Regions from separate parts of the Streptomyces rectiverticillatus genome, predicted to be linked through region 1. Evidence: predicted binding sites of a transcription regulator. Region 1 holds the regulator's gene; the other holds the start of a gene.
The links. Region 1 encodes HspR, which represses chaperone genes until heat shock. Its sites were predicted from a motif close to TTGAGNNNNNNNNNCTCAA; they were not measured.
Positions count from the first base shown of each region.

Region 2: lon (endopeptidase La) is a predicted target of HspR. The motif match lies at 4,844-4,862, and genes of this name have one in related genera.

Region 1 is NZ_CP040752.1:3,574,407-3,581,486, forward strand. Features, by position in the region: gene FGW37_RS15410 (helix-turn-helix transcriptional regulator) at 1-840, shown strand, start outside; gene FGW37_RS15415 (hypothetical protein) at 878-1,126, opposite strand; gene FGW37_RS15420 (hypothetical protein) at 1,217-1,432, opposite strand; gene FGW37_RS15425 (heat shock protein transcriptional repressor HspR) at 1,611-2,063, opposite strand; gene dnaJ (molecular chaperone DnaJ) at 2,068-3,240, opposite strand; gene grpE (nucleotide exchange factor GrpE) at 3,289-3,960, opposite strand; gene dnaK (molecular chaperone DnaK) at 3,957-5,813, opposite strand; gene FGW37_RS15445 (NACHT domain-containing protein) at 6,086-7,080, shown strand, end outside.
Region 2 is NZ_CP040752.1:5,004,236-5,011,315, reverse strand. Features, by position in the region: gene FGW37_RS22020 (M4 family metallopeptidase) at 1-800, opposite strand, end outside; gene FGW37_RS22015 (MBL fold metallo-hydrolase) at 950-1,807, opposite strand; gene FGW37_RS22010 (MarR family winged helix-turn-helix transcriptional regulator) at 1,931-2,356, shown strand; gene lon (endopeptidase La) at 2,422-4,821, opposite strand; gene FGW37_RS22000 (GlxA family transcriptional regulator) at 5,029-6,006, opposite strand; gene FGW37_RS21995 (NAD(P)-dependent oxidoreductase) at 6,155-7,021, shown strand.

The DNA.
Region 1 (7,080 bases):
TACGGGCTCGGCCTGCTGCGCCGCGCCGGCGACGGGGCCGTCACCCCGGCCGACCCGGAGGTCGCCGTGGACCGGCTCACCGATCTGCGGCTGCGCGAGCTCCACCACGAGCTGCAACAGGTCACCCAGGCCCGCCATCTGGTCGCGGAGCTGCGCGTGGAGCAGGGGCTGCGCGCCCCCGCCCTCAAGGGCGTGGAGCGCATGGAGGACCTGTCCCAGATCCGCAACCGCATCGACGATCTGGCCTTCTTCGCCCGCGAGGAGATCCTGTCCGTCGAGCCCTACACCGCGCTCACCCAGGAGAACATCGACCACGCCCGGCCGCTCGACACCCGCTGCCTGCGCCGCGGCGTACGGATCCGCAACGTCGTGCTCAAGGAGGCGCTCGACCACCCGCCGACCGTCGCCTACCTGCGCGAACTCACCGCGCAGGGCGCCCGGATCCGCGTCGCCTGCGACATCTCCGAGCGGATCCTCGTCTACGACCGGCACACCGCGCTGGTGCCGGCCGACCCCGACGACACCTCGCGCGGCGCCCTGATCGCCCAGGAGACGGGCCTGGTCGCCAACATCCTGGCGCTGTTCGAGAAGATCTGGGACCAGGCCACCGACCTCGCCGCACTGATCGAGGAACCGGCCGAAGGGGCCGCCGGGCTCTCCGCCGTGGAACAGCGGGTCCTGGCGTCGATGTGCCGCGTCGGCAAGGACGAGATCGGCGCCCGCGACCTGGGCATCTCCGTCCGCACCTACCGCCGCCACGTCGCGGACCTGCTGCGCGTCCTCGACGCCTCCAGCCGGGCGCACGCCGCGCTGCTGGCGCGGGAGCGCGGCTGGATCTAGCGGCCCGGATCCGGGGCCGGGGCCCGGCGGCCCGGTTCTAGCGGACCGCCCGCCACCCCCGCAGCCCGCCGGCGTCGAGCACACCGGCCAGCCACTGCGCCACGGCACCGGGGCCGGCGCCGGCGGCGGGCTGCACCTTCAGCAGGATCCCGTCCTCCTGAAGCCGCCAGCTGCAGTCCCAGCCCGCGGGCAGCGCTCCCACGAGCCTGATCACGGCCGTTTCCGGGGGCGCGGCGGTGGGCGCTGCGCGCGCCACCACCGCTTCCGTGAACTCCGTCCTCGCCACGCCATCTCCTCCGATTCGCTTCTCATTGCGTACACGGCGAAGCCCCGGCCTGCCGCATTGCAGACCGGGGCTCCGAAGCCGACTTCCTTGTCACTGCCACCCGTTGACACGATGACAGACCGGCAGACGGTCGACGACCTTGGCCGGTATCCCGCACAGGGCCTGCAGGCCCTGCAGGCCGTGCACCGCACGCACCTCCGCCGGAGCGGGCGCTGCCGCCGCCGTGCCCGGCAGTGCGAAGACCATCAGGGACACCCCGGGAACGAGGACTGCAGCGGCCTTCTTGGCGAGATTTCCGGTCTTCACGTTTCCCCCAACGTCGTTGTTCCGTGGGGAAAACTCTGCCAGCGGAGGCGGAGCGTCCGGCGGGGAAAGCCTGTCAGGTTGCTGCAGGGGACACACAGCTTTATGCCAGCAGGTTTATGCCGGCAGGGCCGGACGAGCACCATGCTCATCCGGCCCTGCCGACACGTGTTTACGTTCGCTACTGCTGATCGCGGCGCGGGCGCCACACCACCAGCGCGCTCGTCTGCTGGACGTCCTGGTATGGGACCAGGTCGCGGCGGTACGAGGCGTGGACCGCGGCCTCCGCCTGCTGCCGGGCCACGGCGGCGCCTTCGACGACGCCCTGCAGCTCGGCGACGCGCGCCTTGAGCGCGGCCACCTGGTTCTCCAGCTCGATGATGCGCTTGATGCCGGCGAGGTTGATGCCCTCGTCCTGGCTCAGCTGCTGCACCTGCCGCAGCTGTTCGATGTCCCGCGCGGAGTAGCGCCGCCCGCGCCCTGCGGCGCGGTCGGGTGAGACCAGGCCGAGCCGGTCGTACTGCCGGAGGGTCTGCGGGTGCAGGCCCGACAGTTGCGCGGCGACCGAGATGACATAGACCGGCGACTCGTCGGTCAGCTCGTACGGATTGCGCCGTCGGCCGGTCCCCTCCATGGGGTCACGCTCCCTTCGCGGCCTGGAAGAGCTCTGCCCGCGGGTCCTGGTCCGCGGTGGCCTCACGGTAGGTCTGCAGGGCTTCCCGGGCCTTGTCGCCGAGATCCTTGGGCACGGTCACCTCCACTGTGACCAGCAGGTCGCCGCGGGTGCCGTCCTTGCGCACCGCGCCCTTGCCGCGGGCGCGCATGGTGCGGCCGTTGGGCGTGCCGGGCGGCAGCTTGAGGGTGACCGGGGGGCCACCGAGGGTGGGCACCTTGATCTCGCCGCCGAGGACCGCCTCCGGGAAGGTGACGGGCACGGTGACGGTGAGGTTGTCGTCCTTGCGGCCGAAGACGGGGTGGGCGCCGACGTGCACGACGACGTAGAGGTCGCCGTTGGGCCCGCCGCGCTCGCCCGGGGCGCCCTTGCCGCGCAGCCGGATCCGCTGGCCGTCGGAGACTCCGGCGGGGATGCGGACCTGCATGGTGCGGGAGGACTTGGCGCGACCGCTGCCGTGGCAGACGTCGCAGGGGTTCTCCGGGATGAGGCCGCGGCCCTTGCAGTCGGGGCACGGGTCGGTCATGGAGAAGCCGCCGCCGGAGCCGTGCGAGACCTGGCCGGTGCCGACGCAGGTCGGGCAGACACGAGGCGTACCGTTTTTGTCGCCCGTGCCGGAGCAGGCCTTGCAGGCGGCCGAGGAGGACATGCGCAGGGGCACGGTGGCCCCGTCGACCGCCTCGGTGAAGTTCAGCGACACCTCGGACTCGATGTCCTGGCCGCGGCGCGGCTGGGTGCGCGTGCCGCCGCGGTTGAACAGGCCGCCGAAGACGTCGCCGAGGCCGCCGCCGAAGCCGCCGGTGCCGCCGCCTCCGCCCTGGGCGCCTCCGAAGAGGTCGCCCAGGTCGAAGTTGAAGGAGCCGCCGCCCGCGCCGCCCGGCCCCGGGCGGAAGCCGCCGTTGGCGAAGAGGGCGCGGGCGTCGTCGTACTCCTTGCGCCGCTTGGGGTCGGCCAGGACGTCGTTCGCCTCGGAGATCTCCTTGAAGCGCTCCTCGGCCTTGGCGTCGTTCTTGTTGGCGTCCGGGTGGTTCTCGCGGGCGAGCTTCCGGTACGCCTTCTTGATCTCGGCCTCGGTGGCGTCCTTGGGCACACCGAGGACCTTGTAGTAGTCCTTCTCCAGGAAGTCCTTCGTGCTCATCCTCGGCGTCCCTCCTTCCGTTCCCTGCGGTGATTCATCCGGTCGGCGTCAGCCCTTGTCCGGGCCACCGCTCTCCTCGTCGGAGCCGGAACCGGCGTCCTCGCCCTCGCCCTTGGCGCCCTGGGCACCCGGCTGGGGCTCGGCGACGGCGACCCGCGCGGGGCGGATCGTGCGCTCGCCGATGCGATACCCCGGCTGCAGAATCTGCACGCACGTCGTCTCGGTCACGTCGGGCGCGTAGCTGTGCATCAGCGCCTCGTGCACCAGCGGGTCGAAGGGCTCGCCCTCCTTGCCGAACTGCTGCAGCCCCATCTTGGCGACGATCGTCTCCAGGGACTCGGCGACGGACTTGAAGCCGCCGACGAGCTCGCCGTGGTCACGGGCGCGGCCGATGTCGTCGAGCGTGGGCAGGAGCTCGGACAGGAGGTTCGCGACGGCGATCTCCTTGACCGTGACCCGGTCCCGCTCGACCCGGCGGCGGTAGTTCTGGTACTCCGCCTGGAGGCGCTGGAGGTCCGCAGTGCGCTCGTTGAGCGCGGCCTGGGCCTGGTCCAGCTGGGCCTTCAGGCCCACCTCCACCAGCTCTTCGCCGGAGGGGGCAGAGCCCGGGCCCGCCTTGTCGGCGGACCCGGCGCCCTGCGCCGCTTCTTCGGAGTCGGCGGCGTCGGAGGGGCCTTCAGGCTTCTTCTCGTTGTCAAAGCCCGGGGTCTCCTCCGTCACGCCGCACCACCCTTCGGCTTGTCCTCGTCCACGATCTCGGCGTCGACGACGTCGTCCTCGGCCTTGGCGTGGCCGGCACCGGCGCCCGCGCCCTCGGCGCCGGCGGCACCCTGGGCGGCCTGGGCGTCGGCGTACATGGCCTGGCCCAGCTTCTGGGAGACGGCGGCGACCTTCTCCGTGGCGGTGCGGATCTCGGCCGTGTCCTCGCCCTTGAGCTTCTCCTTCAGCTCGGTGAGGGCGGTCTCGACCTCGGTCTTCACGTCCGCCGGGACCTTGTCCTCGTTGTCCTTGAGGAACTTCTCGGTCTGGTAGACGAGCTGCTCGCCCTGGTTGCGGGACTCGGCGGCCTCACGGCGCGCGTGGTCCTCCTCGGCGTACTTCTCGGCCTCTTCGCGCATCCGGTTGACCTCGTCCTTCGGCAGCGAGGAGCCACCGGTGACGGTCATCTTCTGCTCCTTGCCCGTGCCGAGGTCCTTCGCGGTCACGTGCATGATGCCGTTGGCGTCGATGTCGAAGGCGACCTCGATCTGCGGGACCCCGCGCGGGGCCGGCGGCAGACCGGTCAGCTCGAACATGCCGAGCTTCTTGTTGTACGCCGCGATCTCGCGCTCGCCCTGGTAGACCTGGATCTGCACGGACGGCTGGTTGTCCTCGGCCGTCGTGAAGATCTCGGACCGCTTGGTCGGGATCGTGGTGTTGCGCTCGATGAGCTTGGTCATGATGCCGCCCTTGGTCTCGATGCCGAGGGACAGCGGGGTCACGTCGAGGAGCAGGACGTCCTTGACCTCACCCTTGAGGACACCGGCCTGCAGGGCGGCGCCGATGGCGACGACCTCGTCCGGGTTGACGCCCTTGTTGGCCTCGTTGCCGCCGGTCAGCTCCTTGACGAGCTCGGCGACGGCGGGCATGCGGGTGGAGCCGCCGACGAGGACCACGTGGTCGATCTCGGAGAGAGCGATGCCCGCGTCCTTGATGACGTTGTGGAACGGGGTCTTGCAGCGCTCCAGCAGGTCCGCGGTGAGCTGCTGGAACTGGGCGCGCGTGAGCTTCTCGTCCAGGTGCAGCGGGCCCTCGGCGGAGGCCGTGATGTAGGGCAGGTTGATCGTGGTCTCGGTGGACGAGGACAGCTCGATCTTGGCCTTCTCGGCGGCCTCGCGGAGGCGCTGGAGGGCCATCTTGTCCTTGGACAGGTCCACGCCGTGACCGTTGGCGAACTGCTTGACCAGGTAGTCGACGACGCGCTGGTCCCAGTCGTCACCACCGAGGTGGTTGTCACCGTTGGTGGCCTTGACCTCGACGACGCCGTCGCCGATCTCGAGCAGCGAGACGTCGAAGGTGCCGCCACCGAGGTCGAAGACCAGAATGGTCTGGTCGTCCTTGTCGAGACCGTAGGCCAGGGCGGCCGCGGTGGGCTCGTTGACGATGCGCAGGACGTTCAGGCCCGCGATCTCGCCGGCCTCCTTGGTGGCCTGGCGCTCGGAGTCGTTGAAGTACGCCGGGACGGTGATGACCGCGTCCGTGACCTTCTCGCCCAGGTACGCCTCGGCGTCCCGCTTCAGCTTCTGCAGGATGAAGGCGCTCATCTGCTGCGGGTTGAAGTCCTTGCCGTCCAGGTTGATCTTCCAGTCAGTGCCCATGTGGCGCTTGACGGAGCGGATCGTCCGGTCGACGTTGGTGACAGCCTGGCGCTTGGCGACCTCGCCGACGAGCACCTCGCCGTTCTTCGCGAAGGCGACGACGGACGGCGTGGTCCTGGCGCCCTCGGCGTTGGTGATGACGGTGGGCTCACCGCCTTCGAGAACACTGACGACGGAGTTCGTCGTACCCAGGTCGATGCCGACCGCACGTGCCATGTCGATTCCTCCAGCTGACTTGAGTGGAACAGGCTCAAGCGTGCAACACGGATCCGTCCCTGTCAACGGAGCTGAGTCGAGGGGGCTCAAGTCTTATGCGGGTCTTATGCGCAGCGTGGGCGTGTACACCTGCAACCGGGGGCGCGCGGGGAGCACGCACAGGGCGCGTCGGGACAGGCCCGCTGCGGTTCGCCGAGCCCGGTGCGGGAAGGGGGGCGCGTTCACGTAGCGAATGGTTCTAGCCTGCGATTCTCGGGGGAGGGGGACCGCAGATGTGGGACCAGATCCAGCAGTGGGGCGTGGGAGCAGGGCTCTTCGTCCTCGGCATCATCGCCGCCGTCGCCAAGAGCTGGCTGGGCGCGAAGCTGAAGGCTTTCGCCGAATTCCTGTACAGCAGACTGGCGGGCAGCCGGCTGCTCCGCCGGACCGCACTGGCGCGCTACATCCGCGCCGTGCACGACCGGCACGACAAGTTCGCGGTCTCCTTCCAGGCCGACGACGACCTCAAGCTGCCGATGGAGTCCGTCTACGTCCCCTTGCGCTTCGCGGCCCCCAGCGGTGCCACGGCGGGGTCGGCCGGGGTCTCGGGCGGCGGCGGCCGGCGGCCCGGCGAGCCGGCCGCCACCCTGCGGCAGGGCCGGCACTCCGTGGTCCTCGGCGTGCCGGGCGCCGGCAAGACGATGCTCCTGCGGCACGAGATCCTCGTGTGGGCCCGGCAGCGGCTGCGCCCCGCCCGGCGCCCCGGGAAGCAGCCCCGCGTGGACCTGGGCGACATCGGCGGCATCCCGGTCCTGCTGGAGCTGCACCGGCTCAACAACAACCTCGACTGGTCGCTCGAAGAGCACATCGTCGACCACTTCAAGCGCCACAACTTCCCGAGCGCGCACAACTGGGTCAGGCGCGCCCTGCGGGAGGGCCACCTCACGCTCTACTTCGACGGGCTCGACGAGGTCACCAGCGCCCACCGTGACGCCGCGGTCGAGAAGATCAGGGAGTTCGCCCAGGTGTACGCGTCCTGCCGGATCGTGGTCACCTGCCGCGTCGCGGTGTACGAGGCGCAGTTCGCCGAGCAGTTCCACCAGACCCTGCGGGTCGAGGACTTCGACGAGCACCTGATACGCCGCTTCCTGGGCGGCTGGCCCTGGCCCGAGGGCACCGCGACCGAGACGGTGGAGCAGCTGATGGCCGCCCTGCGGGACACCCCGCAGCTGATGCCCCTGGCGCGCAACCCGCTGCTGCTGACGATGATCGCCTACCTCTACAGCTA
Region 2 (7,080 bases), 1.4 Mb from region 1:
GTGCTCGTGCTCGTGCCGAACGACTTGAGGCCGCTGTACTGCAGCACCGGATAGCCGGCCGCGGCATCGATGTAGACCTCGCGCAGCACGGGGCGGCCGGTGGCCGGGTCGGTGCCGCGCACGGTGACGTGCTGGGTGAGGACGCCGGGGCCCTTGGGGACGACGACGAGGCCGCGCGCGGTGCCCGACAGCGAGCGGGCCTGCTGCGGCGCCGCGCCCTTCGCCCGGACCGCGTCGCTCTTGGCGAGGCGGTTGCCGGCGAGGTCGTGCAGGGTCGCGGCGACGGCCCGCTCGACGGCCAGCTTCTCGCTCACCCCGGCCTGCGTGCCGGCCTTGAGCCCGGTGAAGTACTTGCCGGAGGTGCCGGTGACGACGCGCTTGCCGTTCTTCTTCTCCATCCGCACGACGTACTGGCCGCCCAGTACGTCGACGCCGCGGTGCTTCTGCTGCAGCCGCACGGTCTCGGCCGCGCCCGCGTTCAGCGTCTGCACGGGCTTCAGGTCCCGGGCCGGTTCGGCGATGCGGTAGCGGTCGCGCTTGCCGGCGAGGTGGCCGCGGGCCGCGTCGGCCGCGCTGCCCGCGGAGGCGGCCGTCTCGCGGATGCCGTCCACGAGTGCCGGGGTGGCGGTCCCCTTGCCCGGGATCACCTCCGCCGGGCTGCCGTCGGCACCGCCCGCCGCCTGGGCGGGTGCCCCGGTAACGATGAGCGCGGCGGCACCGATCAGTGCCGCCGCGCCCGGTATTCCGCTCTTGATGGTCCGTCTTCCTGCTCTGCCCGAACGTGCCTTCGTCTTGCGCAAAGGTCCCCCTCCGAACGTGACTGGTCGGTCAGCGGAGCTTGGTCGGGGACCATGCAAGCGGCGGGGTTCGCGTCCGTCAACGGGGCAAAGGGGGCAGGGGCCCCTTCACGTGCTTACGTGTCTTTGCGCGCTTGCGCGCCTTTACGTGCTTACGCGTCGACGGGCTCCCACGTCGTGACCCCCGCAGCGTCGCGCAGCACCCGCCCGAACACCACGTCCGCGAAGTGGATGCCGAAGCCGATCGTCCCGGGCTCCGCCATCTCCTCCACCAGGCGCCGGCGGAAGACCGCGGCCTGCCGGGCGTCGTGGTCGACGACGGCCGACCACTCGGGGTGGGTTATCTGGATCGGCGAGTGCAGGGCGTCGCCGAAGGCGATCAGGCGGCGGCCGCCGCCGGTGATGACGTAGGCGGAGTGGCCCGCGGTGTGGCCGGGGGTGAGCATGACGCGGACGCCGGGGAAGATCTCCTCCCCGTCGGCGACCGTGCGCAGGCTGGGCTCCAGGGCGGCGAGGACCTCCGGGGACACGCCGTGCTGCCCGGCGAGGGGGCGGTGCTCCCACTCGGGTGCGCTCATGAGGTGGACGGCGCCGGCGTCGGCGAGCTGCGCGGACCAGCCGATGTGGTCGCCGTGCAGGTGGGTGACGGCCACGGCCTCGATGCCGGCGGGGGTGCGGCCGAGGCGGGCCAGGTTGTCGAGGAAGGCCCCGCCGTTGATCTCCCCCACGGCGGCGCCGGGTTCGCCGGGGAGGTGCACGGGGCCGACTCCGGCGTCGATGAGCAGGGCCCGGTCGCCGTGCTCGACGAGGAGGCCGCCCATGCTCGCCACGAGGTTGCCGGTCGCGTCGAGATAGGCGGGGTGCTCCGCCCACACCTCGTCGGTGGTGTCCGGCAGCCAGCCGCGCGGGCCCAGCTGCCCGGCGCCGTCCGGCACGTACGTGACCTTGATGTCGCCGAGCTGCAGGGAGCGGATGCCGGCCGGGCGGTGGAGGCGGGCGTCGTCGGTCATGGGTGGGTTCCGTCCTTCGTGGTGCAGGGGTTCCTTGATCGACGACAATAAGCTTCTTGCTTGAATGATTCAAGCTAAAAAATTATCGGCTTGATGAAGTGGGCTCCGATTACGATGGCGGTCATGACCACCCCGGAAGCCCACGCCATCGCCGAGCGCCGGCTCTGCGGCCTGGTGAACGGCCTCGCCCGCCGGATCGCGGACCACGTGCGCGACCGGGCGGCGATGCTGGACCTCACCGCACCCCAGGCCACGGCCCTGCGGGAGCTGACCGGCCCGGTGACGATGCGCGAGCTCGCCGACCGCATGGCCTGCGAGCCCTCCAACGCGACCTTCGTGATCGACAAGCTGGAGGGCCGCGGGCTCCTGGAGCGCCACCCGCACCCCACGGACCGCCGCGCCAAGCAGCTGGTCCTGACGGACGAGGGCGCGGCCCTGCGGGAGCGGCTCATGGAGCTCCTCGCCCGGGAGTCGCCGCTGGCCGGGCTCTCACAGGAGGAGCAGGACGCCCTGCACGGCCTGCTGGACAAGGCCATCAGCCACACCTGAACCGGAAAACGGCGCGGGGCTCGTACCTCTTATGAAGAGGTACGAGCCCCGCGCCGTTGCGGCCGTTACGCCGCCACCGCCACCTCCGCCCCGGCCGGCTGCAGGGCGAGTGCCAGTACCTGGCGGACGTCGGAGACCGGATGGACGTCGAGCTCGGCCAGCACCTCGCCCGGCACATCGTCCAGGTCGGGCTCGTTCCGCTTCGGGATGATCACCGTCGTCACGCCCGCGCGGTGCGCCGCCAGCAGCTTCTGCTTGACGCCGCCGATGGGCAGGACCCGCCCCGTGAGGGACACCTCGCCGGTCATGGCCACCTCCGGCCGCACCCGGCGGCCCGACAGCAGCGATGCGAGCGCCGTCGTCATGGTGACGCCCGCGCTCGGGCCGTCCTTCGGGACGGCGCCCGCCGGCACGTGCAGGTGCACGCCGCGTTCCTTGAAGTCGCCCACCGGCAGCTCCAGTTCCGCGCCGTGCGAGCGCAGGAAGGACAGCGCGATCTGCGCCGACTCCTTCATCACGTCGCCCAGCTGGCCCGTGAGGGTCAGGCCCGCGCCGCCCGTCTCCGGGTCGGCCAGGGAGGCCTCAACGAACAGCACGTCGCCGCCCGCGCCCGTGACCGCGAGCCCCGTCGCCACGCCCGGCACCGCCGTGCGCCGCTCGGCCGGGTCCTGCGCGGACTCCGGGGTGTGGTGCGGCCGCCCGATCAGCGGGCGCAGCTGCTCCTCGCCGATGGTGAACGGCAGCTCCTGCTCGCGCAGTTCGTGCCGGGCCGCGACCTTGCGGAGCAGCCGGGCGAGGGCGCGCTCCAGGTTCCGCACGCCCGCCTCCCGGGTGTACTCGCCGGCGAGCTTGCGCAGGGCGGCGTCCTCCAGGACGACCTCACCGGGCTCCAGGCCCGCGCGCTCCAGCTGGCGGCGCAGCAGGTGGTCGCGGGCGATGACGACCTTCTCGTCCTCGGTGTAGCCGTCGAGGCGGACCAGCTCCATACGGTCCAGCAGCGCTTCGGGAATGGCCTCCAGGACGTTGGCCGTCGCCAGGAAGACGACGTCCGACAGGTCCAGTTCGACCTCCAGGTAGTGGTCCCGGAAGGTGTGGTTCTGCGCCGGGTCCAGGACCTCCAGGAGGGCCGCCGCCGGGTCTCCGCGGAAGTCCGAGCCGACCTTGTCGATCTCGTCGAGCAGGACGACCGGGTTCATCGAGCCGGCCTCCTTGACCGCCCGCACGATCCGGCCGGGCAGCGCGCCGACGTACGTGCGCCGGTGACCGCGGATCTCGGCCTCGTCGCGGACACCGCCGAGCGCCACGCGGACGAACTTCCGCCCCATGGCACGGGCGACGCTCTCGCCCAGCGAGGTCTTTCCGACGCCGGGCGGGCCGACGAGCGCGAGCACCGCGCCCCCGCGCCGCCCTCCGACCACGCCCAGCCCCCGGTCGGTGCGCCGCTTGCGCACCGCCAGGTACTCGGTGATCCGCTCCTTCACGTCCTCCAGGCCCGCGTGGTCGGCGTCGAGGACGGCCTTCGCGCCGGGGATGTCGTACGCGTCCTCGCTGCGCTCGTTCCAGGGCATCTCCAGGACGGTGTCCAGCCAGGTGCGGATCCAGCCGCCCTCGGGGCTCTGGTCGGAGGACCGCTCCAGTTTGCCGACCTCCTTCAGGGCCGCTTCGCGCACCTTCTCGGGCAGGCCGGCGGCCTCGACGCGGGCGCGGTAGTCGTCCGGCTCGTTCTCCGGGTCGCCGCTCAGCTCGGCGAGCTCCTTGCGGACGGCCTCCAGCTGGCGGCGCAGCAGGAACTCGCGCTGCTGCCTGTCGACGCCCTCCTGGACGTCCTTGGCGATGGACTCGGCGACGTCCTGCTCGGCGAGGTGCTCGCTCAGCCATCCGACGGCGAGCCTGAGCCGGGCCACCGGGTCGGCGGTCTCCAGGAGCTCGACGCGCTGCTGAGCCGTCAGGAAGGGCGAGTAGCCGGAGTTGTCGGCGAGCTGGCCCACGTCCTCGATCTGCTGGACGCGGTCGACGACCTGCCAGGCGCCGCGCTTGCGCAGCCAGCTGGTGGCGAGCGCCTTGTACTCCTTGACGAGCTCGGCGACGGCGCCCGGGAGGGGGTCGGGGGCGACCTCCTCCATCGCGGTGCCCTCGACCCACAGCGCGGCCCCGGGGCCGGTCGTCCCCGCGCCGATGCGCACCCGGCGGACGCCGCGGATGAGCGCGCCGGGGTCGCCGCTGCCGGAGAGCCGCCCCACCTGCTCGACGCTGCCGAGCGTGCCGACGCCCGCGTAGGTGCCGTCGACCCGCGGTACGAGCAGCACGAGCGGCTTGTCGCCGCCCCGCGCGGCGGCCTGGGCGGCCTCGACGGCGGCCCGCACCTCGGTGTCGGACAGGTCGAGGGGCACCACCATGCCGGGCAGGACGACCTCGTCGTCGAGGGGCAGCACGGGCAGGGTGAGCGGTGCGGACATCGAAGCCATGATCTCCCCTTAGGCAGGCAAGTTGAGCTATGCCGACTCAATGCGTGGCGCTCCGCGGATGTTCCCGGCCCTGTTCGGCGTTCGCTCTGAGCGATCAGGCGGGCGCGGCGAGATCCCTGTTGCTCCCGCCGCCGCGGCGGGCAGCCGAAGTGGCGCTGTCCGGCGGTGCCGGTCCCACCCGGAACCGGGAACGCGCCGTACGGCCGGTCAGGCCGCTGCCGCCGCTCCCGGGAACGAGCGCCGGTAGTCCGTCGGGGTCACCCCGAAGTGCAAGGTGAAGTGGCGGCGCAGGTTGGCGGCCGTGCCCAGGCCGCTCACCTCGCTGACGCGCTCTACGGACAGGGCCGTCGACTCCAGCAGCGACTGCGCGCGGGCGAGGCGCTGGGCGAGGAGCCACTGCAGCGGGGTCGTGCCGGTGGCGGCCTGCAGGCGGCGGAAGAAGGTGCGGGAGCTCATGCCGGCGCGGGCGGCGAGGTCGTCGACGGACAGGGGCCGGTCGAGGTGCTCGCGGGCCCAGTGCAGGACGGGGGCGATGCCCTCGTCGCCGGCCTCGGGCACGGAGACGTCCACGTACTGCGCCTGCCCGCCTGGCCGGTGCGCGGGCACCACCAGGCGGCGGGCGAGCTGGTTGGCGACGTGGGCGCCGAGGTCGCGGCGGACGAGGTGGAGGCACAGGTCGAGGCCCGCGGTGACGCCCGCGCTGGTGAGGACGTCGCCGTCGTCGACGTAGAGGACCGAGTCGTCCACGTGCACGCGCGGGTGGCGGCGCGCGAGGGCCTCGGCGTGCATCCAGTGGGCGGTGGCGCGGCGCCCGTCGAGGACGCCGGCGGCCGCGAGGGCGAAGGCCCCGGCGCACAGGGAGACCATGCGGGCCCCGGAGTCCGCGGCCCGGCGCAGGGCCTCCAGCAGGTCGGCCGGCAGTTCGCGCCCGCCCTCGATGCACGCCTCGGGCACCGACGGCACGATCACCGTGCCGGCGCCCTCCAGCCCCTCCAGGCCGTGCGAGGTGCGCAGCGTGAGCCCGAAGGGGCCGGGCTGCGGCGCGCCCCCGCCCGCCGAGCACACGCGCAGGTCGTACCAGGGGTCGGCGAGGTCGCGGTGCGGGATGCCGAAGACGGTGCAGACCACCCCCAGCTCGTACAGGTCCCACATGGGGACGTCGTCGTCGATCACGGCCACGGCCACGGTTCCGGCGCTCATGATCACCAGCCTAGGCAGGGCGTGGCAGGAATTTTTCGCAGGGCGTCACTTCTGCCACTGTCGGGGCTCCCGTGCCCGGTGCGAGGCTGGTCGCACTTGATCAACTTCTGTGACACACGGGGAGAAACCACCCATGAAGGTGACCGTTCTCGGCCTGGGTTCGATGGGTACGGCCCTGGCCGGCGCCCTCCTGGAAGCCGGCCACGAGACCACCGTCTGGAACCGCTCGGCGGGCAAGGACGAGGCCCTCGTCGCACGCGGCGCGGCCCGCGCGGCGACGGCGGCGGAGGCCGTCGGGGCGAGCCCGCTGGTGCTCGCCTGCCTGTCGGACTACGACGCCGTGCACGGCCTCCTCGACCCCCTGGCGGACGAGCTGCGCGGCCGCACGCTCGTCAACCTCACCTCCGGCACGCCGGAGCAGGCCCGCGAGAGCGCCTCCTGGGCCGTGGGAGCCGGCATCGGCTACCTCGACGGGGCGATCATGTCGACGCCGCCGGGGATCGGCAGCCCGGCCGTCATGCTGCTCTACAGCGGCTCCTCGCAGGCCTTCGCCGAGTACCGGGAGACCCTGGCGAGCCTGGGCGACCCCGTCGGCCTCGGGGACGACGCCGGAGCCGCCTCCCTCTACGACACCGCCCTGCTCGGCATGATGTGGGCGACGCTCGGCGGCTGGCTGCAGGGCGTGGCGCTGACCGGCGCCGACGAGGTGGAGGCGGCGGCGTTCACCCCTGTCGCGATCCGCTGGATGGCGGCGGTGAACGGCTTCATGAGCACCTACGCGCCCCAGGTCGACGCGGGCGTCTACCCGGGCGACGACGCCACCCTCGACGTCCACCTCGGCGCGATCGAGCACTTCGTCCACGCGAGCGCCGCGCGCGGCCTCGACCCGGCGCTGCCGCGGCTGCTGAAGTCCTCCATCGAGCAGGCGGTCGCGGCCGGCCACGGCGGCGACGGCTACGCCCGCCTGATCGAGTCCGTCCGGGCGGGGGGCCGGGCATGACCGCGGCCGGACGCACGGCGACCGCTCCCGCCGCCCCGGTCGGCGGGGCCTCCCCGGCC